Regions from separate parts of the Streptomyces sp. NPDC054813 genome, predicted to be linked through region 2. Evidence: riboswitches for the same ligand, from Rfam matches in the RefSeq annotation. Region 2 holds a riboswitch; each other region holds the start of a gene.
What was found. Region 2 has a riboswitch for S-adenosylmethionine ahead of ACWGJB_RS29215 (putative leader peptide). Riboswitches for the same ligand answer to the same signal wherever they lie in the genome.
Positions count from the first base shown of each region.

Region 1: linked by a shared signal. The riboswitch ahead of ACWGJB_RS13060 (aminotransferase class V-fold PLP-dependent enzyme) and the one ahead of ACWGJB_RS29215 (putative leader peptide) in region 2 are both predicted to bind S-adenosylmethionine.
Region 3: linked by a shared signal. The riboswitch ahead of thrC (threonine synthase) and the one ahead of ACWGJB_RS29215 (putative leader peptide) in region 2 are both predicted to bind S-adenosylmethionine.

Region 1 covers NZ_JBSHAF010000005.1:464,507-474,623, reverse strand. Annotated here, with positions in the region: gene qcrB (cytochrome bc1 complex cytochrome b subunit) at 1-934, shown strand, start outside; gene trpD (anthranilate phosphoribosyltransferase) at 1,067-2,131, shown strand; SAM riboswitch class IV at 2,231-2,347, shown strand; gene ACWGJB_RS13060 (aminotransferase class V-fold PLP-dependent enzyme) at 2,493-3,857, shown strand; gene ACWGJB_RS13055 (Lrp/AsnC family transcriptional regulator) at 3,995-4,276, opposite strand; gene ACWGJB_RS13050 (rhomboid family intramembrane serine protease) at 4,273-5,016, opposite strand; gene ACWGJB_RS13045 (hypothetical protein) at 5,169-5,408, shown strand; gene ACWGJB_RS13040 (NYN domain-containing protein) at 5,449-6,792, shown strand; gene ACWGJB_RS13035 (NlpC/P60 family protein) at 7,003-8,037, shown strand; gene ACWGJB_RS13030 (NlpC/P60 family protein) at 8,302-9,318, shown strand; gene ACWGJB_RS13025 (hypothetical protein) at 9,385-10,117, shown strand, end outside.
Region 2 covers NZ_JBSHAF010000015.1:236,637-246,753, reverse strand. Annotated here, with positions in the region: gene ACWGJB_RS29225 (ABC transporter permease) at 1-781, opposite strand, end outside; gene ACWGJB_RS29220 (ABC transporter substrate-binding protein) at 785-2,404, opposite strand; gene ACWGJB_RS29215 (putative leader peptide) at 2,630-2,746, opposite strand; SAM riboswitch class IV at 2,782-2,895, opposite strand; gene ACWGJB_RS29210 (hypothetical protein) at 2,929-3,207, opposite strand; gene ACWGJB_RS29205 (hypothetical protein) at 3,269-3,439, shown strand; gene ACWGJB_RS29200 (DUF427 domain-containing protein) at 3,462-4,277, shown strand; gene egtA (ergothioneine biosynthesis glutamate--cysteine ligase EgtA) at 4,599-5,891, shown strand; gene ACWGJB_RS29190 (NtaA/DmoA family FMN-dependent monooxygenase) at 6,162-7,562, opposite strand; gene ACWGJB_RS29185 (LLM class flavin-dependent oxidoreductase) at 7,559-8,659, opposite strand; gene ACWGJB_RS29180 (alpha/beta fold hydrolase) at 9,196-10,117, shown strand, end outside.
Region 3 covers NZ_JBSHAF010000017.1:208,967-219,083, reverse strand. Annotated here, with positions in the region: gene groL (chaperonin GroEL) at 1-24, opposite strand, end outside; gene ACWGJB_RS31465 (cold-shock protein) at 408-614, opposite strand; gene ACWGJB_RS31460 (ubiquitin-like small modifier protein 1) at 1,074-1,349, opposite strand; gene thrC (threonine synthase) at 1,398-2,684, opposite strand; SAM riboswitch class I at 2,703-2,865, opposite strand; gene ACWGJB_RS31450 (glucosyl-3-phosphoglycerate synthase) at 3,023-3,967, shown strand; gene ACWGJB_RS31445 (alpha,alpha-trehalose-phosphate synthase (UDP-forming)) at 4,061-5,485, shown strand; gene otsB (trehalose-phosphatase) at 5,559-6,407, opposite strand; gene ACWGJB_RS31435 (DUF3263 domain-containing protein) at 6,524-6,757, opposite strand; gene ACWGJB_RS31430 (extracellular solute-binding protein) at 6,775-8,037, opposite strand; gene ACWGJB_RS31425 (ROK family protein) at 8,167-9,105, shown strand; gene nagA (N-acetylglucosamine-6-phosphate deacetylase) at 9,105-10,117, shown strand, end outside.

The DNA.
Region 1 (10,117 bases), on a different contig from region 2:
GATCCTGGTCTTCTACCACAAGCACACGCAGTTCGCGGGTCCCGGAAAGTCCGAGAAGAACGTCGTCGGCATGCCGCTGCTGCCGGTCTACATGGCCAAGGCCGGAGGCTTCTTCTTCCTGGTCTTCGGTGTCATCGCGGCCATCGCGGCGACCACCCAGATCAACCCGATCTGGGCCATGGGCCCCTACCGTCCGGACCAGGTGTCCACCGGCGCCCAGCCCGACTGGTACATGGGCTTCGCCGAGGGTCTGATCCGTTACATGCCGGGCTGGGAGATCAACTTCTGGGGCCACACCCTGGTCCTGGGCGTCTTCATCCCGCTGGTCCTGTTCGGTCTGGTGCTGGGCGCGATCGCGCTCTACCCGTTCATCGAGTCCTGGGTCACCGGCGACAAGAGCGAGCACCACATCCTGGACCGGCCGCGCAACGCCCCGACCCGCACCGGCTTCGGTGTCGCCTGGGTGACCGTGTACATGGTCGGCCTGGTCGGTGGTGGCAACGACCTCTTCGCCACCCACTTCCACCTGTCGATCAACGACGTGACCTGGTTCGTCCGGATCTTCTTCTTCGCCGGACCGGTGATCGCGTTCCTCGTCACCAAGCGGATCTGCCTCGGCCTGCAGCGCCGGGACCGCGAGAAGGTGCTGCACGGTCGTGAGACCGGCATCATCAAGCGGCTGCCGCACGGTGAGTTCATCGAGGTGCACGAGCCGCTCAGCCAGGAGCAGCTGCACACCCTCACGGCCCACCACCAGTACGAGCCGGCCGAGATCGGCGCGGCGGTGGACGAGAACGGTGTCGAGCGCAAGATCAAGGGCTCCGAGAAGCTCCGCGCCAAGCTGAGCAGCGCCTACTACGGCGAGGACAACCAGATCCCGAAGCCCACCGTCGAGGAGTACAAGGAGATCACGAGCGGCCACGGCCACCACTGATCGACCGCGTCGCCACGCCACGGTCGAAGGGCCCCCGTCCGGTGTACGGATGGGGGCCCTTCGCCATGCCCGGGGCTGGATAGGGTAGGCCTGACACCGTTTTTTGCCGGTACGACGATCAGGAGCGGCCTTATGAGCGCTGTGACCCCCGCTGGAGGCGACATCGCGGCGGGCCGTTCCTGGCCCGAGGTGCTGAACGCGCTGCTGTACGGCCAGGACCAGGGTGCCGACGCGACCGCCTGGGCGATGGACCAGATCATGCGCGGTCAGGCGACCGACGCCCAGATCGCGGGCTTCGTCGTCGCTCTGCGCGCCAAGGGCGAGACGGTCGAGGAGATCAACGGGCTCGTCCGCGCGATGTACGCGCACGCCAACGTCATCGAGGTGCCGGGCCGCACGGTCGACATCGTCGGCACCGGCGGTGACGGCGCCAAGACGGTGAACATCTCCACGATGTCGGCGCTGGTGGTGGCCGGCACCGGGGCGAAGGTCGTCAAGCACGGCAACCGGGCGGCGTCCTCCGCGTCCGGTGCCTCGGACGTGCTGGAGAAGCTCGGCGTCAACCTCGACCTGACCCCGCGGCGGGTCGCCGAGGTCGCCGAGGAGGCCGGCATCACCTTCTGCTTCGCCGTCAAGTTCCACCCGGCGCTGCGCCATGCCGGCGCGGCCCGCGGCCAGCTGGGCATCCGCACGGTGTTCAACATCCTCGGCCCGCTGACCAACCCCGCGCAGGTGCGGGCCCAGGCGGTCGGCGTCGCGGACCCGCGCATGGCACCGGTCGTCGCGGGCGTCTTCGCCGAGCGCGGCAACTCCTCCCTGGTCTTCCGCGGCGACGACGGCCTCGACGAGCTGACGACCACCGCCACGTCCCACGTCTGGATCGTCCGCGACGGCAAGGTCACCGAGGAGACCTTCGACCCGCGGGACGTCGGCATCGAGCTGGTCCCGGTGGAGGCGCTGCGCGGCGGCGACCCGTCGTACAACGCGGAGGTCGCCCGCCGCCTCCTGGACGGCGAGACGGGCCCGGTCCGTGACGCGGTCCTGCTGAACTCGGCGGCGGCCCTGGTGGCCCTGGACCCGGGCACCGGAACGCTGGCCGAGCAGATCCGTGCCGGCATGGACAAGGCGGCGGAGTCCATCGACTCGGGCGCGGCCAAGCGGGCGCTGGAGCGCTGGGCGGCGGCGACCAACCGGTAGGCGCCGAGCGGAAAGAGCATGTGGCGCCGGCGCCTTCGCCAGTCCGTCATCCGGACATGAGTTGCGCGCCGGCGATCACTTCATCTAGTTTTCGAGTCAGGTCATGAGTGACAGTCATGAGGCCCCGGCCGACTGTCCGGCAACCCTCCGTCCGTGGCGGGGTGCCCCGGGTGAAGACCAGGCCGTAGGCAGCGAGGTCTGCGGCAAGCGCGGATCCCTCACGCTCTTCTGAATGAGCACAGCCCAGGGATCCTGGTCATCGAGGGAGTCTCCCGTGAGCAACCGAATGCGCTAGGGCGTCGAGCCCCCACTTCCGCGCGCCCCTTTTCCCTTTCTTCCTTCCTCTCACGGGAGTTCCGCCATGTCCGTCTCCACCGCTGTCTCCGCCCAGTCGGTCTGTGCCCCTCTGCCCGTTCTGGGGCGAGATGTCACCGTCCCGCTCGTCACCGGCGGCGAGGTTACCTACGCCGCCCTCGACTACGCGGCCAGCGCCCCCGCCCTCCAGCGTGTCTGGGACGACGTGGCGGCGTACGCGCCCTACTACGGCAGCGTCCACCGCGGCGCCGGCTACCTCTCCCAGCTCTCCACGGACCTCTTCGAGAACGCCCGCCGGACCGTCGCCGAGTTCCTCGACTGCCGCCAGGACGACCAGCTGGTCTTCACCCGCTCGACCACGGACTCCCTGAACCTCCTGGCCCGCGCCCTCCCTGCCGACTGCCAGGTCTTCGTCTTCGAGACCGAGCACCACGCGAGCCTGCTGCCCTGGCAGGACGCCCGGGTCAGCTACCTCGACGCCCCGCGCACCCCGCGCCAGGCCGTGGCGACCCTGGAGAAGGCCCTCGCCGACCGTGACCCGCACGGCCCGGCCCTGGTCTGCGTCACCGGCGCCTCGAACGTCACCGGCGAGCTGTGGCCGGTCCGTGAGCTGGCCGCCGCCGCACACGCGCACGGCGCCCGGATCGTCCTGGACGCGGCCCAGCTGGCCCCGCACCACCCGGTGAGCGTCCGCGAGCTGGACGTCGACTGGATCGCCTTCTCCGGCCACAAGCTGTACGCCCCCTTCGGCAGCGGCGTCCTGGCCGGCCGCGCCGACTGGCTGCGGGCGGCCGAGCCGTACCTCGCGGGCGGCGGCGCCAGCCGCAAGGTCACCCGGCGCGAGGACGGGGGAGTGGCCGTGGAGTGGCACGAGAGCGCCGCGCGCCACGAGGCGGGCTCCCCGAACGTCATCGGCGCCTACTCGATCGCCGCGGCCTGCAAGGCACTGACCGAGGCGGGCTTCGACACCCTGGTCGCCCGCGAGCGGCACCTGATCGCCAAGGTCCGGGAGGGCCTCGCCGAGGTGCCCGAGGTCCGTGTCCTGTCCCTCTTCGGCGACGACGCCCCGCGCGTGGGCGTGCTCTCCTTCGTGGTCGAGGGCTGGAACAGCTCCCACTTCGCCGCGGCGCTCTCCGCCGAGCACGGCATCGGCGTCCGCGACGGCCTCTTCTGCGCCCACCCGCTGGTCAGGACCCTGCTGGGCTCCGACCCGCAGACCCAGGGCGAGTGCGGGGCGCCGGAGGCGGCACCGGGCGAGAAGTCCCTGAACGCCATCCGGGTGAGCTTCGGAGCGGGAACGCCCGACGAGCACGTCGAGCGTTTCGTGACCGCGGTACGGGAACTGGTGACCGACGGTGCGAAGTGGACGTACCGCACGGAGGACGGTCGCTGCGTACCTGCGGTGAGCTGACCTGCTTTCAGGGGCGCGGGGAACTGCGCGACCAGCCCCCACCGACCTGCAGGGTGGTCCACTGCGGGTCCGTCGTGGCTGGTCGCGCCCACGCGGCGGAGCCGCATGTCCAAAACAGCCCCGCGCCCCTTACGGGGCTAGCTGTCCAGGCCGATCGCGAACGCCGCCTCCAGGTCGTGCTGGGAGTACGTGCGGAACGCGACGTGCGTGTCCGTGCCCTCCACGCCCTGGATCTTGCTGATCCGGCCCGGGATCACGTCGGCCAGGTCCTCGTGCTCGCGCACCCGGACCATGGCGATCAAGTCGTACGTACCGGTGACGGAGAAGACCTCGCTGACGCTGTCCAGCGCGGCGATCTGTTCCGCGATCTCGGGGATCCGGTCCACGCTGGTCTTGATGAGGACGATCGCGGTGATCACGGCTGGTTCTCTCCCTCGGGTGCCGGAGCTGGGGCGGCCTTCACTTTAGTCCCACGGCCGTACCGCACCCACGCGTAGCCGACGCCGAGTCCGAAGCCGACCAGGTGGGCGAGGTAGGCCACGCCGGGGCCGGAGGGGGCCTGGTTCAGGGCGAGCCACTGCAGGGCCGCCCAGAAGGGGAGCACCACCCAGGCCGGGAACCGGAGCGGAAGGAAGAAGAGGAACGGCAGAAGACTGGTCACGCGGGCGTTGGGGAACAGGTACAGGAACGCTCCGAGGACCGCCGAGATCGCCCCGGACGCCCCCACCAGCGACTGCTGGGACGTGGCGTTGGCCGCCGCGTAGCCGAGCAGTGCGAGGTAGCCGCAGCCGATGTAGAAGAGGGTGAACTGCACGCGGCCCATCCGTTCCTCGGTCATCGCCCCGAAGACGAAGAGGAAGAGCATGTTGCCGAGCAGGTGCACCCAGCTGCCGTGGATGAACAGCGCCGTGGCCGGGGTGAGCACCTCCCGGGCCGGACCGTCGAACAGGTCGGCGGGGACCACCCCCCAGCGCCGGAAGTACGCGCGCTGCGCGGCCGCCAGGGCGTCCCCGGTGCCGTAGGACGGGGTGAAGCCGGACGCCGGGCCGAGCACGAAGATCAGGCAGCACACGGCGATCAGGGTGTAAGTCATGGGCGCCGACGTGCCCCTCAGGCTCCGCAGGGTCCGGCCGGCCGTGGTGTTCCAGTTGCCGATCATGGACATAGAGCATGGCGTAACGGGACGCACCGGTGCAGATCGCCTCGCCGCCGTGGACAGGGCGGCGTCGAGTACTCGCCAGGCCGTAGGGTAACGAGCCACACGCGTCGGGACGGCGCGTCACGGACACTAGAAGGAAGCGAACAGTCACGATGACGGTTCCCCTGCCGACCGCCACGACGCGGTGGCGCTGCACCCTCTGTGGCAACCTCACGCGGTTCGACGTGACCCGCTCGTCGAAGGTCGTGGAGTACGTGCACCTCGACCTGGCCGGTGAGCCCAAGGTCGAGGAGCGCGAGGTGGTCAGTGAGACCATCGAGTCGGTGCGCTGCCGCTGGTGCAACGCGGTGGACCAGGTGGAACTCGTGGACAGGCCGGGTGCCGACTCCTGAGACCGGGAGGCGGCCCCGCACAGGTGATGGGGTGTGACGGATGGTGGAGACCACAGGCGGGGGGCCGGGCGACGGCACCGCCGAGGTGCTTGACCGTCCGTTGCCCGACGGCGTGCGACGGCGTGTCGTACAGATCGTGTCGGACGGCTTCGGCGGGCTGACCGTCGCCGAACTGCCCGCCCAGCTGCGGCAGTACGCCCGGTTCGCCCCGAACCGGCGGGCCAAGTTCGCCGGCAACGCCATGGCGACCGCGCTGGAGACGGACACCCTCTTCCGGCAGCGGATCGGGGAGAAGCTCAGAGAGGCCCAGCCGGAACTCGCCGGCGCCCTCGACTCCGGCTCACCGCCCCCGGCCGCGGACCCGCTCGATGTGGCGGCCGCGGCCTACGTACTGCGCCCCCCGGGCTGGGTGAAGCTGGTGGCGGCGGCCGGCGAGGAGGCCCAGCGGGCCGACGCCGAGCGCGCCGACGAGGAGAGCCGGGCCGAACTGGAGCGGCTGCGCGAGGAGCTGGACCGGGCCCGGGAGCAGACCCGTGCCGACACGGAGCGGCTGCGCGGCGAGCTGGACGCGGCGAAGAAGGAAGCGGAATCGCTTCACCGCAAGTTGCGCGCGGCCCTCAGTGACGTCAAGCGGGGTGAGGCCGCACTGCGCAAGATGCAGGGCGAGATGGAGTCGGTGCGCACCGAGGGACAGGCCCAGGTGTCCGCCGCCGAGAGCGAGGGCCGGCGGCTCAAGGCCCGGCTCGGCGAGGTCGAGGCCGCCCTGGAGGCCAGCCGCCGGGCCGCCCGCGAGGGACGCAGCGTCGAGGACATGAGAGTACGGCTGCTCCTGGACACCGTCCTGGACGCGGCGCAGGGGCTGCGCCGCGAACTGGCGCTGCCGCCGGTGTCGGTGCGGCCCGCCGAGACCGTGGACGCGGTCGAACCGGGACGAATGACCCCGAAGGACATCGCGGCCCGGGCGCTCTCCGAGAACGACCCGGCCATTCTCAACCAGCTGCTCGCCCTGCCCCAGGCGCACTTGGTCGTCGACGGCTACAACGTGACCAAGACGGGCTATCCGCAGATGCCGTTGGAGAAGCAGCGGCTGCGGCTGCTCGGCCAGCTCTCCCAGCTCGCCGCGCAGACCGGCGCCGAGGTCACGTGTGTCTTCGACGGCGCCGAACTCGCCGCCCCGGTGCTGCTCGCCCCGCCGCGCGGGGTCAGGGTCCTCTTCTCCAAGCCCGGTGTCACCGCGGACGAACTGATCCGCCAGCTGGTGCGCGCCGAGCCGCCGGGCCGTCCGGTGATCGTCGCCTCGACCGACCGCGAGGTCGCCGACGGGGTCGCCAAGGCGGGTGCCCGTCCGGTCGCTTCTGCGATGCTTCTGAAGCGACTGTCCTGAAGGTTCAACGGACATATGCAATGCCCGAATTGACCGAACCGTCACGCAACGTAGCGTCAATCGAGCATTACGGCACGTGAGTTATGTGCAAAGAGTGCGTTGCGTGACCAGTTTTTTCGCTGTTGGGTTTGAACTGATCACAGGGAGGTCACTAGGGTCAGGCCTCGAACCTCCACACGGGTGATCACTCAAACGAAGGAGCCCGTCTCCGTGGCGTCCCATCGTCGACCCAAGCAGCCGAGTCGCGCGCGCGTGACCGTACTGACCACCGCAGCCGCTGCTGCTGTCGTCCTCAGCGCCAACGCCGCCAACGCGGCGCCCAGCGAGAAGCTGAGCAAGGGCGAGGTCAAGGCGAAGGTCGACAAGCTCTACCAGGAGGCCGAGCAGGCCACCGAGAAGCTGGACGGCGCCAAGGAGAAGCAGCAGAAGCTGCAGAAGGAAATCTCCACGATCCAGGACAATGTGGCCCGTGGTCAGGAGGACCTCAACAAGCTGCGGGACAGCCTCGGTTCGCTGGCCACCGCGCAGTACCGCTCCGGCGGCATAGACCCGTCGGTCCAGCTCTTCCTGTCGTCCAACCCGGACGACTACCTCGACAAGGCGTCCACGCTCGACCAGTTGAGCGGCCAGCAGGTCGAGGCCCTGAAGAAGATTCAGGACAAACAGCGCGAACTCGCCCAGGAGCGGGCAGAGGCGACGGACAAGCTCAAGGACCTCTCCGCCACCCGCACCGAGCTGGCCAAGCAGAAGAGCGCCGTCCAGGCGAAGCTCGCCGACGCGCAGAAGCTCCTCAACACCCTGACGGCCAAGGAGAAGGCCGCCCTGGACGCCGAGCAGGCCCAGGCCGCCAGCCGCGCCTCCTCCCGCGTGGACCTCGGCAACACCGGCTCCGCCTCCGGCCGGGCCGCCGCCGCCTTCTCCGCCGCCCAGTCCGTGATCGGCTCGCCGTACGTCTACGGCGCCTCCGGACCGTCCTCCTTCGACTGCTCGGGCCTGACCTCCTGGGCCTACGCCCAGGCCGGCGTCACCATCCCGCGCACCTCCGAGGCCCAGGCCAACGCCGGCACCCGGATCTACAGCCAGAGCGACCTCAAGGTCGGCGACCTGGTCATCTTCTACGGCGACTACCACCACGTCGGTCTCTACGCGGGCAACGGCCAGGTGCTGCACGCCCCGCACACCGGTGCCGTGGTGCGCTACGAGTCGATCGGTGACATGACGTTCGAGTTCGGCGTCCGGATCTGACCCCAGCGGGTTACGGCGACACCCGTACGGCCCAAGATCAACCCCGCGGGGCGCCCGAACGGGCGAATCCCGACAACCCAAGATGACTCCACGCCCCGCCGGTGACCTGCGTCAGCGGCGGGGCGTCACGTTGCGTGGCCGCCGAGCGTCTTTGGCCGGGGCGTGTTCGCACGGCTACTGTCTGCCGCGTTTCCTCCGGTGCCGGGGCATCCCCGTCCTCGGCGCCGGAGGAAGCGGTACCCGTCCGCCGGCAGAAGGACCACCGTGGGGTTTCACCGCCGTCTCGCACCGTCCGGGTTCAACCGGGGCGCCGGTGCCGCCCTCTGCGCGCTGTCCACCGCGGCGGCCGCGCTCGGCGCCGTACCCGCGAGCGCGGCCCCGCACGGGCACACCCGCGCCGAGGTGGACCGGCTGTACCAGCAGGCCGAGGAGGCGACCGAGGCCTACAACAAGGCCGATGAGCGGGCCGGTGCGCTGCGCCGCGAGGTGAACGACGCCCAGGACCGCATCGCCCGCCAGCAGCAGAGCATCAACGCCATGCGGGAGACCCTCGGTTCACTGGCCGGCGCCCAGTACCGCTCCGGCGGCATCGACCCCACCGTCGCCCTGCTCTTCTCCGACGACCCCGAGGACTACCTCGACCGGGCGTCCCTCCTCGACCGCATCGACGTCCGCCAGGCCGGGCAGCTCAGGGAGCTCCAGGCGGCGATGCGCGAACTCGCCCAGGAGCGCAACGAGGCCACCGGCAAGCTCGCCGAGCTGGAGCGCAGCCGCAGGGCGGTCGCCTCCCACAAGGCCACCGTGGAGAAGAAGCTCGCCACCGCCCGACGGCTGCTCAACGCGCTGCCCGCCGCCGACCGCGCCGCCTTCGAGCACGCCTCCCGGGGCGACGACCGCGCCGACCTGCCCGACCTCTCCGGTGCCGGCGCCCCCGACGGCCGCGCCGCCGCCGCGGTGGCCGCCGCCCGCGCCGCCCTCGGCAAGCCGTACGTGTGGGGCGCCAGCGGCCCCTCCGGCTTCGACTGCTCGGGCCTGATGCAGTGGTCGTACGCGCACGCCGGCATCCAGCTGCCGCGCACCTCGCAGGAGCAGCGCTACGCCGGCCACCAGGTACCGCTCTCCCAGGCGCAACCCGGTGACCTGGTCGTCTACCGCTCCGACGCCAGCCATGTGGGGATGTACGTCGGCAACGGTCAGGTCATCCACGCCCCCTACCCGGGTGCCCCGGTCCGCTACGACCCGGTCGGGATGATGCCCATCTCCTCCGTCACCCGGCCCTGACTTTCGGGCCCCGGACCGTACGATCGGAAAGTGGCTGGTGGCAGGCGGGCGTGGCGCTCAGGAGCGGTGGGACTGTGTCTGCTGCTCCTGCCGCTGACGGGATGCGGCGGCGGGCAGGCGGCGACCGGTTCGGCGATGGCCGAGGTGCAGCAGGTCCTGGACCGGCGCGCGGCCGCCGTCCTCGGCCATGACGAGCGGGCCTACACCGAGACCGGCACCCGGACCTCGTACGCGAACCTGCGGGCCGTACCGCTCGCGGACTGGAGCTACCGGCTGACCGCCCTCCACCCGGACGGCGCCGAGGCCACCGCCGACGCCCGGCTCAGCTACCGCATCCAGGGCTACGACAGGGCCCCGGTCACCACCGACCGCGCCCTGACCCTCAGCCGCACCGCCGACGGCCACTGGTACGTCACCACCGACAAGCCCGCCGCGAACGCCGGGCAGCAGCTGTGGGACCAGGGCACCGTGACGGCCGTCGAGGGCGCGCACAGCCTGGTGCTCGGCGTAGGCCAGTCCAGGGACACCCTGCGGGACTACGCCGGCCTCGCCGACACCGCCGTCCCCGAGGTCTCCAAGGCATGGGGCACGGAGTGGACCCAGCGGGTGGTCCTGGTCGTACCCAAGTCGCTGAACGGCATGGCGGGCCTGCTGGGCGCCCCCGCCTCCAACTACCGGGGCATCGCCGCCGTCACCACCGGCGAGGTGGGAGGCTCCGGCCAGGCCCCGGCGGACCGGGTCATCCTCAACCCGGAGGCGTACGCCGTCCTCGGCCCGGTCGGCAAGCAGGTGGTCCTCA
Region 2 (10,117 bases):
CGCGCGAGAACACCGTCTCGACCACCACCGAACCGGCGATCAGCTGCCCGACCAGCAGGCCCACGACCGTCAGCGCCGGCAGCGAGGCGTTGCGCAGCGCGTGCCGCAGATGCACCCGCCACCGGCCGGCGCCCTTGGCCCGCGCGGTCTCCACGTAGGCCTGGTCCAGCGCGGTCAGCAGGCTCTTGGACAGCACCTGGGCGACCTGCGCGCCGGTCGGTATCGCCAGCGTCAGGGCCGGCAGCACCAGGCCGCGCAGCCCGTCGTTGCCGAACGCCGGGAACCAGTGCAGCCGGAACGAGAACGCCTCGACCAGCAGCAGCCCCACCCAGAACGTCGGGACCGACACTCCCAGCGGGGGCAGCGACAGCAGCAGCTGCCGAAGCCACCGCTGCGAGGTGTACGTCGCCACCACCGCCAGGCCGCCGCCGAGCACCACCGCCAGCAGCAGCGCGGCACTGGTCAGCTGGAGCGTCTGCGGCAGCGCGTCGGAGAGCGTGGCGGTCACCGGGCGGCCGGTGGAGACCGCGTCGCCGAAGTCCCCACGCACCGCCCGGCCCAGATACTCCGCGTACTGCACCAGCACCGGCTTGTCGAAGCCGTACTCGTGCCGCAGCTTGGCGAGTTGGCCCGGATCCGTCTGACCCGAGTCCATCCCGGCCCCGGCCATCGCGGAGACCGGGTCACCGGGCAGGAAGTCGAGCACCAGGAACGACACCGTGTAGGCCGCCCACAGCACCCCGACCGCCTGCGCCAGCCGTTTGATCACATAGCGCCGCATCAGCTACCCGATCCAGGTGTCGTGCAGCTGGACGCGGCTGCCGGAGTCGAACTCCAGATCGTGCACCTTGTTGGAGACGCCCAGCTGGGTCTGGAGCTCCACCACCGGTACGTCGTACGCGTTCCGCACGATCAGCTGCTGCGCCTCGGCGACCAGCTGCCTGCGCTTCGCGGTGTCCGTGGTCGCGGCCTGTGCGGACAGCGCCGTGTCCAGCGAACTGGCGGGCAGGTGGTAGAAGTTGGCCAGCTGGGTGGAGAAGGAACTGCGCAGGATGTCCGGGTCGGCGCGGGTCGTGTTCCCCCACACCACATCGAAGTCACCCGACTGGAGCGTGGTGGCGAACTGGGTGACCGGCAGCTGCTTGAGCACCACGTCGATCCCGACGGCCTTGAGCTGCTGCTGGACCAGCTCCAGCGCGGGCTGGTTGGTGGCCGCGTTGGGGAACCAGCTGATGGTCAGGCTCAGCTTCTTGCCGTCCTTGGTGCGGACTCCGTCGCCGTCGGCCTTCCAACCAGCCTCTTCCAGAAGGGACTTGGCCTTGGCCGCGTCGAAGGCGAGCTCAGTGGAGAGGTCGGTGTAGTCGGGCGTCGTGTGCGCCAGGATGCTGGTCGCCGGCTGGGTGCCGGTCGGGTAGACGGTGTCGGCGATCTGCTTCCGGTCGACGGCGGCCGTGATCGCCTGACGGACCTTCGTGTCCTTCAGCAGAGGCCGCGAGTTGTTGAGCCCCAGGCCGAACACCACACCGGGGTTGGCCCGGCTCTGGAGGGTGACCTGGCCGCCCTTGAGCGCCGCCTCGTTGGCCTTGCCGACGCTGCTGATCGCGTCCACCTGCCCGGACTGGAGACTGCCGGCCCGCACCCCCGCCTCGGGTACGACCTTGAACACCAGCTTGTCCAGGTAGGCCTCGCCCTTCTTCGACCACAGCGAGGAACCCCAGTCGTACCCGGTCCGCCTGGCCAGGGTGACCGACTGGTTCTGCACGTACTGCTTCAGCACGAACGGCCCGGAGCCGACCACGCCGTCACTGCACTTCTGCTGCGGGGACTTCGTCACGCTCGCCGACGACTCGATACCCAGCGAGTGGGTCGAAGTCGCCTGCAGGAACTGGGCGTTGGGCTGCTTGAAGGACACCTTGACGGTGAGCGGGTCGACCACGGTGGTGCTCTTGACGCCGCTCAGATAGCCCTCGGCGAGGGTGCCCAGGGCGCCGAGGTCCGGCACCGCGTCGAAGTTGTCCTTGACCACCTGGGCGGTCAGCTTCGAGCCGTCGCTGAAGGTGACCCCCGACCGCAGGTGGAACGTGAACGTCGTCGCGTCGGTGCTGATGTCCCAGCTCTTGGCGAGCCACGGCACGATCTTGCCGGTCTTCGGGTCCTGGTCGGTCAGGGAGTCCACGATCTGGCGCACCGAGTAGATGGTGTCGTTGCTGCCGACCTGCTGCGGATCCACGCAACCGGCGTCGGATCCCACCGCGAAGGTCAGGGCGCCGCCGGACTTCGCCTGGCCGCTTCCGCCGCCGGAGCCGTCGTCGCCCGAACCGCACGCGGTCAGCAGGACGCTGGTGGTCAGGAGCGCGGCCAGGGGCGCCCATCGGGAGGGTCTGAAATCCGGGAGTGCAGTCACGGAGGCTTTCTCCTACTCGTGGCACCCGGCACGGGGTGCCGGGTGTCGGGGCGCGAGGCACGGCCGTGCAGGGGCGTGCGGCCCCGGCCGGATCGGCGCCGGCCGGGGGAAGCGCTGTGCAGACGGAGGGCAGGTGGACGACACCGGGGACACGGTGGCGAGGGGAAGGGCGGCACGATGAAGCCATGGCCGGTGACGGAGGTCAGCCGGCGGCAGGCGGGCCGGTCAGACCCGACAGAGGCAGCTGGTCGAGCGCTTCAGATCGATGTGGCGCCGACGCGAGAGCCGGGAGTACGCCGTGGCGTCGACGGGGGAGGCAGCCGGGTCATCGCTGTGTCGCATGCCGGTCCCTCCTCGTCTCCGGCCCCGGTCACGGGGCCACGCGCTTGCGGGAGTCATCGGTGATCCCGCCGGGCTTTCACCTGGAGCACCCCACCGCGTGGGAGGGTTGCCGGTCAGCGAGCCAGGGCTTGACGCTGACACTCAATGCCGTTGGCGATCGTACGGATCGGTTTTGTCGTACGTCAATGCCGCAACCGGACGCCCTGTTCGAGAAGATGGGACCGTCTCACGTGCCGGGACGGGTGGTGGACGACGGCTTCCGCCGCATCCTCGGCCTCCCCCGTGACGAGAAGGAACAGCTGGCCGGCCCCACCGGGCACCCCAACCGCCGCTGGCGGCAGTGGCCCGACGACTTCGGCCGCCTCGAACTCGAACGCTTCGACATCGGCCAGTACGACGACGAGAAGCTCTTCCTGGAACCGACCAACTGGACGGAGGGCGGGCTGCGCCCCGGACGGCACCGGCGGCTCGGTGACGCGCCGCTCCTCCGCGGTGTTCGTCCACCCGAGTCGGGACAGGGTCGTGGCACCGTTGCCGGCCTTCGCCGACCTGGACGGCTCCGACTTCGAACCCGTCTCGGTGTGGGAGCGTGCCGGTGGCAACGTCGAGGAGTACCTGTGGGTCCTCGGCCGCTCCGAGCAGCTCGCCGCCTGGCGGGAGAACCGCCCCTACGTCGCCGAAGTCACCGCGTGAGCAAGCCGAAGGAGAGCCGGTCATGACCACATTCCCCACCGCGCAGGCCGTGCGGACCACCCCCGAGGGGCTCCTGTGGGAGCCGAGCGAGCGCTGGGTGCGCGGTCGCCAGGGTGAGGTCACGGTTGTCGACAGCCACCACCCCGTCCTCGTCTGGGAGCCGGGAGTTCCCGTACCGCTGTACGCGTTCCCGCGTACGGAGATCCGCGCGGACCTGCTCCGACCCGCGAAGAACCCCCCGACGGGCACGCACACCGGCTCGCGGATCTTCTACGACCTCGATGTCGACGGCGAGTTGCTGGAGAACGCCGCCTGGACCTTCCCGGCGGCCGACCTGGCCGACCACATCGCCTTCGAGTGGTTCCGGCGTGTCGGGCGGGGCCTGGACCACTGGTACGAGGAGGAGGAAGAGATCTTCATCCACCCCCGTGACCCGCACAAGCGGGTGGACGCCATCCCCAGCAGCCGTCACCTGGTGGTGGAGATCGCCGGCACGGTCGTCGCGGACACCCGCCGGCCGGTCCTGCTCTTCGAGACCGGCCTGCCCACCCGCTACTACGTCCCGCGCGAGGACGTCCGCCTCGACCTTCTCGAAGCCACCGACCACCACACCGGCTGCCCCTACAAGGGCACCGCCGAGTACTGGTCGTGGCGCGGCGAGGCCGACGTCCCGCCCAACGTCGTCTGGAGCTATCCGGACCCGCTGCCCGCGGTCGGCGCCGTCCAGGGGCTCCTCGCCTTCTACAACGAGGCCGTCGACATCACCCTCGACGGCGAGCGGGTGGACCGGCCCGTCACCCACTTCACCAAGGCGCTCACGGAGCAACAGCGCACCTGACGAGAGACGACCGCGGGATCGAGGCGATCCGGGCGGGGGACGCCGAGACGGCCCGGCCGCTCATGCCGGAGCACCACGAACACGACCGGGACACGCGTATCCGGCAGAAGGCACGCCGGGACACTGACGGCGGGCCCGCGACGGGCTGAGGGCGGCCCGGGACCTTCCGAGCCGCCGGTCGCGGGCTGCCGCGTGCCCAGGTGTCTGGAAAGTGCGCTCTTGTCATGACAGGGCGGGACGGCGGACTCTGGCAGCAGGCACAGCGGCGCGTACCGGACGTCGGATCCCCGACGGCCCTGAGGCGGCTCAGGAGGCTCCTGGATGTCGGTTTCACCGGAGTGCGGCGTTGATGGTCCTGCTGTCTCCGAGCACGAGGCGGAGGCGCTGGTCGAGGGGATCTGCTTCAAGACGGGTCCGCCGCGCAGCGTCGGGGTCGAAGTGGAATGGCTTGTCCACCGAGAGCGTGCGCCGCACGCCCCCGTGGGCCGTGAGGACCTGGAAGCGGCCCACGCCGACTTGCGAACCCTGCCGCTGACGTCGGGGCTGAGCGTCGAGCCCGGCGGTCAGGTGGAGCTGAGCTCCCGGCCGGCCCCGTCGCTGGCCCAGTGCGTCTCGGAGGTCTCCGCGGATCTGGCGGCCGTGCGCACCGCGCTGCGCGAGCACGGCCTGACCCTGGCCGGCATGGGCGTCGATCCCTGGCAGCCGCCTCGCCGGTTCCTGCGGGAGCGGCGCTACGACGCCATGGAGGCCTGCCTCGACCGTACGGGTCCGGCGGGGCGAACCCTGATGTGCACGTCGGCCTCCGTCCAGGTGTGCCTCGACGCCGGACGGGAGGAACCCGGCGTCATGGGATTCGCGCGCCGCTGGTGGCTGGCACACCACCTGGGCGCGGTCCTGGTCGCGGCGTTCGCGAACTCGCCCATGGCCGAGGGCCGCGCCACGGGCTGGCTGTCCACGCGGCAGCTGATGTGGGCGGAACTCGATCCGGGACGGGCCGGCGGGCCCTCCCTGGTCCCCGACCCGCGCCGTGCCTGGGTCCGGCGGGTCCTCGACGCACCGGTGATGTGCGTACGACGGGACGGTCCCTGGGAGGTTCCGGACGCGGTGAGCTTCCGCGAGTGGACCCGCTCGCGCACCATGCGCCCGCCGACCCATGCGGACCTCGACTATCACATCAGCACCCTGTTTCCGCCTGTCAGGCCGCGCGGATACCTGGAACTGCGCATGATCGACGCACAGCCCGGCGACGACGGGTGGACCGTGCCGTTCGCCGTGGCCACGGCCCTGTTCGACGACCCTGGTGCCGCCGTTGTCGCGAACCGGGCGGTGGAGTCCCTGGCGGAGCGGGGCGCCGGGGCCCCGGCGCCGCACAATCCGCTGTGGACGAGCGCGGCACGCCACGGGCTTGCCGACCCGGAACTGAAGCGCGCCGCCGTGACCTGCTTCACCGCGGCACTGGACGCCCTGCCCCGGCTGGGCGCGAGCACCAGGGTCATGGACGCCGTCGCGGCCTACGCCGACCGCTACGTCCGCCGCGGCCGCTGCCCGGCCGACGACGTGCTCGACCGGCAGCGCGACCGTGACGCGTCCGTACGGCACCGGACCCGGCAGTGACCCGGACGACCCTGCCGCCCGAGCGGAATGGCGAGGCACGTCGTGCTTCCGCCGCAGGGGAGTTTCGGGCCCGTCAGGACACCTGCGGAGTCCGCGAGCTGATGGGCCTACGGCACTCCGCGGGGGTGGCCCCGGTCCTGCGCGTCGATCGAGTGGACCAGGACGCCACCTGCGTGCACACGGATTCAGGTCGAACGGCGGACCGGACGTCCTGGAGGAGATCCAGGTGCCGACCCCCGCTGCCGGTCCGGTGCGGCGGGGGCGACGAGTTCAGCCGGCCTGCCGTCGCTCGGGAGCGGAGCGGTGGGTGAGCGGTGCCCGCAGGCCGAGGTGTTCGCGCAGCGTGCTGCCGGTGTACCCGGTGCGGTAGACCCCGCGTTCCTGCAGTTCCGGGACGAGCAGCTCGACGATGTCGTCGAGGCCGTCGGGGATGAGGTACGGCGTGACGTTGAAGCCGTCGACCGCGCCGTGCCGCACGAACCGGGCGAACCTGTCGGCCAGGCCGGACGGGGTGCCGACGTGCCCGCGCTGCGGGCCGAGCGCGATGACGGTCTCGCGCAGCGACCAGCCGTGCTCCTCCGCCTTCGCCCGCCACTCGGCCACCACCGTGCGCGGGTCGGCGATGCGCCGGGCCCCGAAGGAGCCGTCGTTCTCGGCGACGACCGGGTCCTCGACGGGCAGCGGACCGTCGGCGTCGCGGTCGGACAGGTCGATGCCCCACAGCAGCCCGGCGACTCCGAGGGCCGTGGCGGGGGTGACCTGCTGGAGCCGGATCCAGCGCTTCTTCTCCTGGGCCTCCTCCTCGGTGGCGCCGATGATGATCTCGGTGCCGGGCAGGATCCGCAGGTCGTCGTCGGGCCGCCCGACCGCCCGCAGCCGGCGCCGGATGTCCTCGGCGAAGGCCAGCGCGTCGTCGAAGTCGTTGCCGTGGGCGGAGAAGATGACGTCGGCGTTGCGGGCGGCGAAGTCGCGCCCCTCGCCCGAGTCACCGGCCTGGAAGATCACCGGGTGGCCCTGGGCGCTGCGCGGCAGGGTGGGGGCGAGGTCGACGTCGAACTGTGGTCCTCGGTGGCGTACTTGGCGTACGGCACCGGGCACCGACCAGGCGGGAGCGTTCACGGAGGCGACGACTGCTGCGTCGTCCCAGCCGTCCCACAGGGCGCGGGCCACGGTGAGGAACTCCTCGGCGCGCCGGTAGCGGTCGGCGTGGTCGAGATAGCCGCCGCGGCGGAAGTTGGCGCCGGTCCAGGCGTTGTCCGTGGTCACCACGTTCCAGCCGGCGCGGCCCGCGGAGAGGAGGTCGAGGCCGGAGAGGCGGCGAGCGAGGTCGGCGGGCTCGTTGTAGGTGGAGTTGTAGGTGGAGACCAGGCCGATCCGGCGGGTGACCGCGGCCAGCGCCGCGAGTTGGGTGACGGCGTCCGGCCGTCCGGCCACGTCGAGGTCGTGGATCCGGCCGTCGACCTCGCGCAGCCGGAGCCCCTCACCGAGGAAGAACGCGTCGAACAGGCCCCGTTCGGCGGTCTGGGCGACCTTCCGGAAGGAGGCGGGGTCGATCTGCGAACCGCTGTCGGGGGCGGACCAGATGGTCCAGTGGTTGACGCCCTGGAAGAAGACCCCGAAGTGCAGCTGGGCGCGGGGCCGGGGGACGTCGAGGGGGTCGGTGCGGGTCATCGGGTCTCCTCCTGGACGGCCGTGGCCGCGAAACGGTTGGCGGGGCGCTCCAGACCCAGGGCCGAGCGCAGGGACGTACCGGGCAGCGGGCGGGCGACCAGACGCCGCGCGGACAGGGCCGGCTGGACCAGGCGGGACAGGACGGGCAGATCCTCGTCCAGTACGAGGGGATGCAGCCGTACCCCGTGGACGTGACGGCTCAACTCATCGAGAACAGCGACCAGTCCGTCCGCCGAGCCGACGTGCCGCAGCCGTCCGCGGTCGTCCCACGGCGCGTGGCGTTCCAGGTCGGCGACGCGCTCGGCGCCGGTCGCGTGCGGTGTGTCCAGCGCCAGCTCGACCTCGGCGAAGACACGGGGCGTACCGGCGCCGGCGGCGGCTGTGGCGACCGCCGCCGGGTCGCGGCCCTCGACCAGGGCGACGTCGAGCTGCGCGGCGGCCACCTGGTCCGGGCGGCCCAGGACGACGAGCTGCCCCTGCGGCGGGCGCGGCACGATCGCCGGGCCCTTGACGGCGTAGGTCTCCCCGGTGAAGTCGATGTAGTGCAGTCGGTCGCGGTCGAGGTAGCGGCTCGTGGCCACGGACCGGATGACCGCGTCGTCCTCCCACGAGTCCCACAGGGCGCGGGCCACCTCCACCCCGTCCCGGGACTCCCGGGCCCGCCCGGCCGCGTCGGCGACCAGGGGACGCCCCCACACCCGGGCCGCCTCGGCACGGTCCTCCTCCGTCACCACCCACCCGGCGCGGCCGGCGGAGATGTGGTCCAGGGACGCCAACTGGCTGGAGACATGGAAGGGTTCGGCATACGTGAGCGGGACGACGGGCGCGATCCCGATGGTGCTGGTGGACGCCGCGACGAAGGCCGCCCGCTCCAACGCGCCTATACGGCCGACGGGATCCGGCGCGGCACCGGGCGGCAGCACCCCGTCGTCCAGGGTGATCAGAGTGAACCCGGCGTTCTCGGCGACGGCGGCGAGCCCGGCCACTCGACGCGGGGTCAGCAACCGGTCGGGTGCGTGGGCGGCACGGCGCCAGGCCGCAGGGTGGGCGCCGTCGCCGTCGATCTCGACGGCGAGGTGCAGGGCGGGGCCGGACAATGGACGTTCCTTCCGGGAAACACGGGAAATCGCGGCCTCGGGGCCACGACGGTGGAACCGGGCGAGGCCACGGCGAGAGAGCCGGGCGGGGCCACGGCAAGCGGTCCGGCGGACGGGCCGGCAGAGGAACCGGCCGGCCGGGCCGGCAGCGATCAGAGGCGGGCGGAAGGACAGACGGCGGAGCAGGTGCGGCAGTAGTCGACATGCCGGCGGACGATCAGCCGCACGCCGGAGCACACACCCTGCGGTGCCGCGCCGGATACGTGCATCAAGGGCCTCCACCCGTCAGAAACCGATCGGTTCAACGTACGTCGACCGCCCCCGCGGGTGTCAAGGACGTGCGGCGCGGTCCACACCCGCGGAGGCGCCGGCCGGTGTGGACCGATCGGTCAGCGCAGGACCGTCACCGGGTGATCTCGCCGCGTTCCGGCGGACCTGGTTGCGGGATCGGGGCGATGTGGCAGGATGGGTGAACCATCACCTGTTCAAGCGGTGACGAGCGGCGAGGGTGAACCGTGGATCGAGGAGGGCTTCTCGTGATCAACAGGCGCACCTTCGGAACGGCTCTGGGGACCGGCGCGGCGGCTGCGTCGCTCGGAGGCCTGCAGGGGGCTCCGTCCGCCTCCGCGGCTGCCCGGGACGGGGCGTCGCCGTCCGGGAGGGCCGGCTCGGGCGGGGGCTCCTTCTCTCAGCCGAAGCAGATCAGGGCCGGGCTGCTCGACGTCGGCTACGCGGAGGCCGGCCCGGCGCACGGTCCCGTGGTCATCTGCCTGCACGGCTGGCCGTACGACATCCACAGCTACGTCGAGGTCGCCTCCCTGCTGGCCGCGCAGGGGTACCGAGTGATCGTGCCCTACCTGCGCGGTCACGGCACCACGCGCTTCCTGTCCGACCGCACGGTCCGCAACGCCCAGCAGTCGGCCGTCGCGCTCGACACCATCGCCCTGATGGACGCCCTCAAGATCGAGAAGGCCGTGCTGGCGGGCTTCGACTGGGGGTCGCGCACCGCCGACATCATCGCCGCGCTCTGGCCGGAGCGGTGCCGGGCGCTGGTGTCGGTGAGCGGGTACCTCGTCACCAACCTCAAGGCCAACCTGGAGCCCCTGCCGGCGAAGGCCGAGTACACCTGGTGGTACCAGTTCTACTTCGCCACCGAGCGCGGCCGGAAGGCCATGGAGGACCGGGACAGGCGCCGTGACCTGACCCGGCTCGTCTGGACACAGGTCTCCCCGACCTGGGACTTCGACGACGCCACCTTCGACCGCACCGCGGCGGCCTTCGACAACCCCGACTACGCGGCCATCGTCATCCACAACTACCGCTGGCGGCTCAGCCTCGCCCCCGGTGAGCGCCGCTACGACGACCTCGAGAAGCGGCTCGCCGCCAGGCCGTTCATCGCCGTGCCCACCATCACCCTCGACCCCGGCCGCGACCCGTTCACCGCGCCCGGCGACGGCA
Region 3 (10,117 bases), on a different contig from region 2:
GTCGAACGCGATGATCTTGGCCATGTGAAGTGGTCCCTCCAGGACTGGGGGTGAGTCTTTACGGACCGCGCCCGCGCCCGCGACGGACGGCTCGCCGACCCGTGGGTTCCTTGCCCCACCCGGCCTGCGGGCCTCACCGACCCGGTCCATTTTTGTCACTCTCACCTTCAGAGTGCTAACGCCAATGATTAGCACTCGCCCATGCCGAGTGCAAGCGCCTCCGGGAGACTGGGCCGCGCCAGAGCCGCGCGCGGGGCGGCGCGCGGGGCGGCGCACCGGGCCGCACCCGGGGGGCGCGCCGGCCCGCTCGTCCCGGGCATGCCAAAGGGCTCGTAACCCATGACTCCCCATGGGATACGAGCCCTCCGACAAAGAAAGAAGAACGACGCTGTCAGTCGGCGCGTGCTTCAGCTGGTCGCGAGCCGGACCATGTCCGCCTGCGGCCCCTTCTGGCCCTGCGAGATCTCGAAATCGACCCGCTGACCTTCCTCCAGGGTGCGGTAGCCGTCCATCTGAATCGCACTGTAGTGGACGAAAACATCCGCACCACCGTCGACCGCGATGAAGCCGTACCCCTTCTCCGCGTTGAACCACTTGACGGTGCCCTGAGCCATGCCTAACTCCCCTATTACTGGCCCTTGCACAGATCCACACTTCGCGGATCCGGGTCAGACCTCACCCCCCAATGGTTGGGGGCGTGCGCCGGAACGCGTCGACCGCGGCTGAATGTATCTGTCCAACTGCCGTCTGCAACAGGTCAATCGGACGAGAATTCTGGACGGGAAGGGTCCGGAATGTAGCAAGAATTCGGCCGAATTCAGGGCAAGTCGGGCCCCATAAAAGCCGCGAAAGCCGCATATAACCCGCACACTTTGGCTACTTCTTGTCGGGTCAGCGGTATCGAATACGGGGCTCCCGACCTGGAGATCGGGACCGCGTTCCCCAACTGTACCGCGCTCAACCACACAGAATTGCCCCCTCCGCTTCTCTCACGGAGGGGGCAATCCAATGAACAGTGGGTGATCGGCGTTACCGAAGGTAATGTTCGGTCATTCGATCAGCCTGTCAGCAGGTCAGCCGCCGGCCACGGCCGGGATGATGGAGACGCCGGCGCCGTCCGGGGTGGCCGTCTCCAGTCCCTGCTCGAACCGCACGTCGTCGTCATTGACGTACACATTCACGAACCGGCGCAGCTTGCCCTCGTCGTCGAGAACACGGGCGGCGATACCGGTGTGGTTCTTCTCCAGGTCGGAGATGACCTCGCCGAGGGTGGCCCCTTCGGCACTGACTTCGGCCTGACCACCGGTGTAGGTGCGCAGGATGGTGGGGATGCGAACGGTGATGCTCACGTTTGAACCTCCGATCGGGGGGCAACGCCCTGGTTTTTTACGGCTGACTCAGGCGAGCCCGGCCTCGCGGAAAGACTCGAGATTCGGGCGAATGGTCGCCGTGAGCCCGGTCCCCGCCACGGCGTCCAGCGTCTTCAGTCCATCACCCGTGTTGAGTACAACGATCGACTTCGCCGGATCGATCAGCCCGTTCTCGATGAGCTTCTTGGTGACTCCGACCGTCACCCCGCCCGCGGTCTCCGCGAAGATTCCCTCGGTCCGCGCGAGCAGCTTGATCGCGTCGACGACCTGCTCGTCGGTGACGTCCTCCACCGCACCGCCGGTACGGCGCGCGATGTCCAGGACGTACGGCCCGTCGGCCGGGTTGCCGATGGCCAGCGACTTGGCGATGGTGTTCGGCTTCTGCGGCCGCACCACGTCGTGGCCCGCCTTGTAGGCCACCGACACCGGAGAGCACCCCTCGGCCTGCGCACCGAAGATCTTGTACGGCTTGTCCTCGACGAGCCCGAGCTTGATCAGCTCCTGCAGTCCCTTGTCGATCTTCGTGAGCTGCGAGCCGGAGGCGATCGGGACGACCAGCTGGTCCGGGATCCGCCAGCCGAGCTGCTCGCAGATCTCGTACGCCAGGGTCTTGGAGCCCTCCGCGTAGTACGGCCGCAGGTTGACGTTGACGAAGCCCCAGCTCTCGCCGGCCGAGTCGCCGATCAGCTCGGAGCAGAAACGGTTCACGTCGTCGTAGTTGCCCTCGATGCCGACGAGCTCGCCGCCGTAGATCGCGGCCATGACGATCTTGCCCTGCTCCAGGTCGTGCGGGATGAACACACAGGAGCGGAAGCCGGCCCGGGCGGCGGCGGCACCGACCGCGCCGGCCAGGTTGCCGGTGGAGGAGCAGGAGAGCGTGGTGTAGCCGAAGGCGCGCGCGGCCTCGACGGCCTGGGCGACGACCCGGTCCTTGAAGGAGTGCGTCGGGTTGCCGGAGTCGTCCTTGACGTACAGGCCGCCGGTGACGCCCAGTTCCTTCGCCAGGTTGTCGGCCTGGACGAGCTTGGTCCAGCCCGGGTTGATGTTCGGCTTGGTCGCCACGTCCGCGGGGACGGGCAGCAGCGGCGCGTAACGCCAGATGTTCGCGGGACCCGCTTCGATCCGCTTCCGCAGCTCCTCGGTGTCGTAGGCCGAGAAGTCGTACGCGATCTCGAGCGGGCCGAAACACTCCTCGCAGGCGAACACCGGGCCGAGCGGCACGCGGTGGCCGCACTCGCGGCAGCTCAGGGCAGTGGCGGGACCGAGGTCGACGGTCGTGGAGTCGGTGGTGGTCGCAGCAGTCTGCACAGCCATGTGAGGCGAGGCCCTTTCTCCTCATCTTCCTCACGACGCATCTCGCCGTGAGACGGATTTGGCACCTTCCCTAGCCGGGAGCCTCGCGAGTGATCGACGGTGATCGGCGATCCACGAGTAACCGACTGGAGGGTTGCCGGGGCTTCATCGGGCCGTATCCCTCTGCCCCTCTGGATGAGCGGTATGTAGTTGTCAACGCCTGGTGACCCCAGGACATGCGATGGTCATCGGCGTTGTTCAAGACTGTAACCGAAGGCCAGGACAGTTGAGAGAGTCGTCCGAACCGCGAGATGGATCACACCTCGCAGTGTGATCGTGACAGTGAGGAGCCGCTGACTGTGCTGGAAGAAGTCGAGCGCTGGCTGGCCACCCGCTCCTGGTCCATGAACGATCGCCCGCTGCACCGGATACTCGCCGCCAAGCAGCGCACCGGGCAGTCCGTCTCCGTGGTGCTGCCCGCGCTCAACGAGGAGGCGACCGTCGGCGACATCGTCGCGATCATCCGTCACGACCTGATGCGGCAGGCGCCGCTCGTCGACGAGATCGTGGTCGTCGACTCCGGCTCCACCGACCGCACGGCGGCGGTGGCCGCGGCGGCCGGCGCCCGGGTCGTGCACCGCGACACCATCCTGCCGCGCATCCCCGCCGTCCCCGGCAAGGGCGAGGTCCTCTGGCGCTCCCTCCTCGTCACCACCGGCGACATCGTCTGCTTCATCGACGCCGACCTGCGTGACTTCTCCTCCGACTTCGTCACCGGGATCGTCGGCCCGCTGCTGACCGACCCGGACGTGGACCTGGTCAAGGCGATGTACGACCGCCCGCTCGCCGGCTCGGCCGGACAGGGCGGCCGGGTCACCGAACTGATGGCCCGCCCGCTGCTGAACATGCACTGGCCGCAGCTGGCCGGGTTCGTCCAGCCGCTCGGCGGCGAGTACGCGGCCCGTCGCTCGCTCCTCGAACAACTCCCCTTCCCGGTCGGCTACGGCGTGGAGCTGGGCATGCTGGTCGACGCCCTGCACCTGGTGGGCCTGGACGCCCTCGCCCAGGTCGACGTGGGGGTCCGCAAACACCGTCACCAGGACGGCCAGGCCCTCGGCCGGATGTCCGCCGCGATCTACCGCACGGCCCAGCTGCGGCTGGCCCGCGGCCACCTGATCCGCCCCTCCCTCACCCAGTTCGAGCGGGGTGAGGACGGCTTCGAACCGCGCACCTACTCCGTGGACACAGAGGAACGTCCGCCGATGGCGGAGATCGCCGAGTACGCCGAGCGCCGGGTGGCGTGACTGTGGCGTGACTTCGTCGTACGGCGGTATACGGCGGCGCGTCGGGCGTAGCCGTACGTTTGAGCGTTTCCGGGCCGGGCTAGGTTGTGGCGTATGGCTTCCACCGGCGGTGCTGAGGTGCTGGTCGCGTCCAACCGCGGCCCGGTTTCGTATGAAGTGGGCGAAGGCGGTGCGCTGCACGCCAAGCGGGGCGGCGGCGGACTGGTCTCGGGTCTGTCGGCGATCGGGCCGGACGCGAACGCGGTGTGGGTGTGCGCGGCGCTGAGCGACGGCGACCGGGAGGCGGTACGGCGGGCCGAGGGCGGCCGGCTGCCGGCCGGGGACACCGGCGGGCAGCAGGTCCGGATGCTCGACATCGACCCGGACGTGTTCTCGGACGCGTACAACGGCATCGCGAACTCGGTGCTCTGGTTCGTCCACCACATGCTCTACCAGACCCCCCTGGAGCCGGTCTTCGACGCGGAGTTCCGTCGGCGGTGGGCGTCGTACCAGGCCTACAACCAGGCGTTCGCCGAGGCGCTGGCGCAGGAGGCGGGCCAGGGTGCGGTGGTCGTCATCCAGGACTACCACCTGGCGCTGGCCCCGCGGATGCTGCGCCGGCTGCGGCCGGATCTGCGTATCGGCCATTTCTCCCACACCCCGTGGGCGCCGCCGGACTACTTCCGGCTGCTCCCCGACGACATCGCGGCGGAGCTGCTGGGCGGGATCCTGGGCGCCGACCACGCGGCGTTCCTGACCCGGCGATGGGCGGACGCGTTCGTGGCCTGCTGTCATGCGGTGCTGGGCCCGGGGATCCCGGCGGCCGGGGAGACCCGGATCGGGGTGCACGGGCTGGGGGCCGACGCGGAGTTCCTGCGGAAGCGGTCCCACGAGCCGGACGTGGACGAGCGGATGCGGGCGCTGCGGGAGGAGATCGGGGAGGGCCGCAGGACGATCGTCCGGGTGGACCGGACCGAGCTGTCGAAGAACATCGTGCGGGGGCTGCTGGCGTACCGGCAGCTGCTCGACGACCACCCCGAGTGGCGGGAGCGGGTGGTGCATGTCGCGTTCGCGTATCCGTCGCGGCAGGACCTCGCGGTGTACCGCGACTACACGGCCGAGGTACAGCGGGTCGCGGACGACATCAACTCGGCGTACGGGACGGCGGGTTGGACGCCGGTGGTGCTGCACGTGAAGGACGACTTCGCCCGCTCGCTGGCGGCCTACCGGCTGGCCGACGTGGCCCTGGTGAACCCGATCCGGGACGGCATGAACCTGGTCGCCAAGGAGATCCCGGTGGTCTCGGACGAGGGGTGCGTGCTGGTGCTCTCGCGGGAGGCGGGGGCGTACGAGGAGCTGGGCGAGGACGCGGTGGTGGTGAACCCGTACGACATCGGGGGGACGGCCGTGGCTTTGCAGCAGGCGTTGACCATGGGGGTGGAGGAGCGGGCGGAGCGGTGCAAGCGGCTGGCCGCGGCGGCTACGGCGTTGCCGCCGGCGGCCTGGTTTCTTGAGCAGTTGGGGGCGTTGGGCGGGTAGCGCCGTTCGATGTCGGGTGCGGGTGCGTGGGGGCTGGTCGCGCAGTTCCCCGCGCCCCTACGGGGCGCGCCCCTTAGGGGGCGCTCAGCGCAGCCAGGTTTTTCAGCAGCCGTACGACTTCCTCCGGGCCGTCCACCACCAGGTCGGCCCGCTCCGCGAGCTCGGTGACCTCCTCGCTGCCGCTGCATACCAGGAGGCCCGGGACGCCCTCCGTGCGGAGCTTTTCCACGGCTGCGAAGGCCGGGATGTCGCCCAGGTCGTCGCCGGCGTAGAGGACCGCGCCCGCGCCGATCTCTCGCGCGTACTCGCGCAGCGCCACGCCCTTGTCCATGCCCGGGGGGCGGAGTTCCAGGACCAGGCGGCCCGGTTCGACGATCAGGGCGTGGCGGGTGGCCAGGTCGGTCAGGGGGGCGCGGAGGGATTCGAAGGCGGCCTGGGGGTCGTCGGCCCGGCGGGTGTGGACGGCCACGGCATGGCCCTTGTCCTCGATCCAGGTGCCCTGCGCCCCTGCGCCGTCGATGACGGCCGGGAGTTCGGCGCGGACGGCGGCGATGCCGGGGTGCGGCGGGGGCGCGGTGATCTCACCTGTCGCCGCGTCCCAGCGTTCGGCACCGTAGTGGCCGAGGACGACGAGGTGGTCCAGGCCGGGGACGCCGGCGAAACCGCCGTAGCGGACGGCGATCTCGGCCGGGCGGCCGGTGATGACGGCGACGGCGGCCACCTTCGGCGCGAGGGCGGCCAGGGCCGGTACGGCGTCCGGGTGAGCCCGCGCCTGCTCGGGGTCGGCGACGATCGGCGCGAGCGTGCCGTCGAAGTCGAGACCGATCAGCGCGGAGCGTGGCTGCGAGAGAAGAGCAGCAAGGCCGTCGCGACCGGCGGGGGTGCGAGGAGTCGGGAGGGGTTCCGTGGAGTGGGTGCCCATACAGCCGACAGTATCCGAGCGCCCCTCAAGGCACGGGGCTGTATCGACATGCGGCTCCGCCGCGCGGGCGCGCTCAGCCCCCACCGGCCCGCAGATCCCACCGGTCCACAGCCCCCTCAGCGCTCCGACCGCCGCGCGTCCCGCACCCTTCGCAGCCTGTTCACCGTCACCGGATCCTGCGCCAGCGCCCGCTCGTCGTCGAGCAGGGCGTTGAGGAGCTGGTAGTAGCGCACCGGCGCCAGGTCCAGTTCCTCGCGGATCGCCCGTTCCTTCGCGCCGGGGCTCGGAAAGCCCCGGCGTTCCAGGGCGAGGATCGCCTGTTCGCGTGCGCCCAGTTCTTGCCGGTCCATGCCGAGAACCGTAACGCTCAGCCCGTCTTCGTACGGCTGTCCGCCGCCGTCGCCTCGGACTGGAGCCGGGTGAGCACGGCGGTCGGGTCGCCTGTGGCCGTGACCGCCGTCCCTATCTGCTTCTTGACGTCGGCGCTGATCGCGGCCCAGGAGGTCTTGCCGGCCGGGTACAGCTCGGAGGTCGGCAGCTGCTCCAGGAAGGGGAGCAGCTGCTTGTCCTGGGCCTGCGGGGAGTCGGTCATCGTCTGGGACGCGGACGTGGTGACCGGCAGCAGGCCGTACTCGCGGGAGAAGTCGAGGACGTTCTTCTCGCTGTAGACGTAGTCGAGGAAGTCGCCGACCTGGTCCGCGTGGCCGTTCTGCTTGAACGCCGCCATCCAGTCGGTGACGCCCATGGAGGCGGTGCTGGTGGTCTGGCCGGCGCGGGCCGGCATCGGGACCGTGCCGAACTTCACGCCCTTCTTCTCGGCCTGCTTGATGAGCGTGGGGTGGCCGTTGAGCATGCCGACCTGGCCGTCGGCGAACGCGGCGAACGCCGTCGCGCGGTTCAGCTTTCCGGGCGCCGTCGGCCCGGTCAGGCCCTTGCCCACCAGCTCGTCCTTGAGCCAGGTGAAGGTGTCGATGTTCTGCGTGGAGTCGATCGTGTACGTGCCGATGTCGTCGGTGTAGCCGCTGCCGCCGCTGAGCAGCCACTGCATGGTCTCCGCCTGTGCCTCCTCGGGGCCGAGCGGCAGCGCGTACGGGTACTTCACCCCGTGCGCCTTGAGCGCCTCCGCGTCGGCCGCCAGTTCCTTCCAGGTGGTCGGCGGGGTGATGCCGGCCTCGCTGAAGAGGGTCTTGTTGTAGAAGAGGACGCGCGTGGACGCGGCGAACGGGATGCCGTACTGCGCGTGGTTCCACTGGCCCGCCTCGGCGAGCTGGGAGGGGAAGTCGGCCTGGACCGGGATGGAGAGCAGGTCCCCGGCCTCGTAGAGGTCGCCGGCGGCCGCGTAGTCGGCGTACGAGCCGATCTGGGCGAGGTCGGGCGCCTGGCCGGCGGCGACCATCTCCTTGACCTTGCGGTCGACGTCGTTCCACGAGTAGACGGTGACGTCGACCTTCACGTCGGCGTGCTTGGCCTCGTACGCCCTGGCCAGCCGGTCCCAGTACTTCTGGGAGCTGTTGGCGGCGGAGTCCCCGTAGTCGGCGGCGACGAGTCTGAGGGTGACGTCCGAGGATCCGGTCGTCCCACAGCCACCGAGGACCGCCGTCATGCCCGTTGCGGACACCACCGCGATCATTCCTGCCCTACGCCGCCGCACGTGTACTGCCCCTGTCTAACTGTCTCGCTGTTCAATATGTGGACCCATAAGGTCTACACCACGCAAGTGGACTAGACCTCTTGCGGGTCGGAGGGCCACACTGTTCCCGTGAGACATGTCATCGCCCTGGACGTGGGCGGCACCGGAATGAAGGCCGCGCTGGTCGGGCCGGACGGCGAGCTGCTCCACCAGGACCGCCGGGCGACCGGCCGCGACCGCGGTCCCGATTCCGTCGTCGCCGCCATCCTCGACTTCGCCGCCGACCTGTACACGTACGGCCGGAAACACTTCGGCGAGGGTGCGACCGCGGCCGGCCTCGCCGTACCCGGCATAGTCGACGAGCCGAACGGCGTCGCCGTCTTCTCGGCCAACCTCGGCTGGCGCGACGTACCCCTGCGCGCCCTCCTCGCCGACCGCCTCGGCATCCCGGTCGCCCTCGGCCACGACGTGCGCACCGGCGGCCTGGCCGAGGGCCGGCTCGGTGCGGGCAAGGGCGCGGACCGCTTCTTCTTCGTGGCGCTCGGCACCGGTATCGCGGGCGGCTTCGGCCTGGACGGCCGGGTGGAGTCGGGCGCGCACGGCTTCGCGGGCGAGATCGGCCATGTCGTCGTACGACCGCAGGGCGTGCCGTGTCCGTGCGGGCAGCGCGGCTGTCTGGAGCGCTACGCGTCGGCGGCCGCGGTGAGCGAGGCGTGGGCGAAGGCCACCGGTGACCCGGACGCGGACGCGGCGGGCTGCGCGAAGTCCGTCACGTCCGGCGACCCGAACGCCGTCCGGGTGTGGGAGGAGGCGCTGGCCGCCCTGGCCGACGGCCTGGTCACCGCCCTCACCCTGCTGGACCCGCGCGTCCTGGTCATCGGCGGCGGCCTGGCGGAGGCCGGGGATGTGCTGTTCGAGCCGCTGCGGGAGGCCGTACAGAGCCGAGTGACCTTCCAGAAGCTGCCGACGATCGTCCCGGCGGCCCTGGGAGACACGGCCGGTTGTTTGGGGGCGGGCCTGCTCGCCCAGGACCTACTAGCGACGACAACTCCGGAGGTAACCCCCTGATGGCCGCCAACGAGCCGCACTACAGCGCCCCGCAAGGGGCGCGGGGAACTGCGCGACCAGCCCCCACGCACCCGCAGTCCGGGACGCACGGACTGGTCCTCGACGGCGCCCGGGTAGTCCTCCCGACCGGAGTCGTCGACAAGGGCCAAGTGGTCGTCGACGGCACGAAAATCGCCGCCACCGCCCCGGAAAACGCGCAGGTCATCGACGTAACCGGCCACTGGCTCCTGCCAGGCTTCGTGGACATCCACAACCACGGCGGCGGCGGAGCCTCCTTCAGCTCCGGCACCGCGGAGGAGATCCTCACCGGCGTCCACACGCACCGCGTGCACGGCACCACCACTCTCGTCGCCTCCACCGTCACCGACGACATGGACGTCCTCGCCCGCCAGGCCGGCCTGCTCTCGGAGCTGGCCGAGCAGGGGGAGATCGCCGGAATCCACTTCGAGGGCCCGTTCATCTCCCCGTGCCGCAAGGGCGCGCACTCCGAGGCACTGCTGCGCGACCCCGACCCGGCGGAGGTCCGCAAGCTGATCGACGCGGCGCGCGGCCACGCGAAGATGGTGACGCTCGCCACCGAACTGCCCGGCGGCATCGAGTCCGTACGGCTGCTCGCCGAGCACGGCGTCATCGCCGCAGTCGGCCACACCGACGCGTCGTACGAGCAGACGCTGGAGGCGATCGACGCGGGCGCCACGGTCGCCACCCACCTCTTCAACGCGATGCCGCAGATCGGCCACCGCGCCCCCGGCCCGATCGCCGCCCTCCTGGAGGACGAGCGGGTGACCGTCGAGCTGATCGACGACGGCACCCATCTGCACCCGGCCGCCCTGCAGTTGGCCTTCCATCACGCGGGCCCGGACCGGGTCGCGTTCATCACGGACGCCATGGACGCGGCGGGCAGCGGCGACGGCCGCTATCTGCTGGGCCCGCTGGAGGTCGAGGTCACCGACGGGGTCGCCCGGCTGGTGGAGGGCGGTTCCATCGCCGGCTCCACGCTGACCCTGGACCG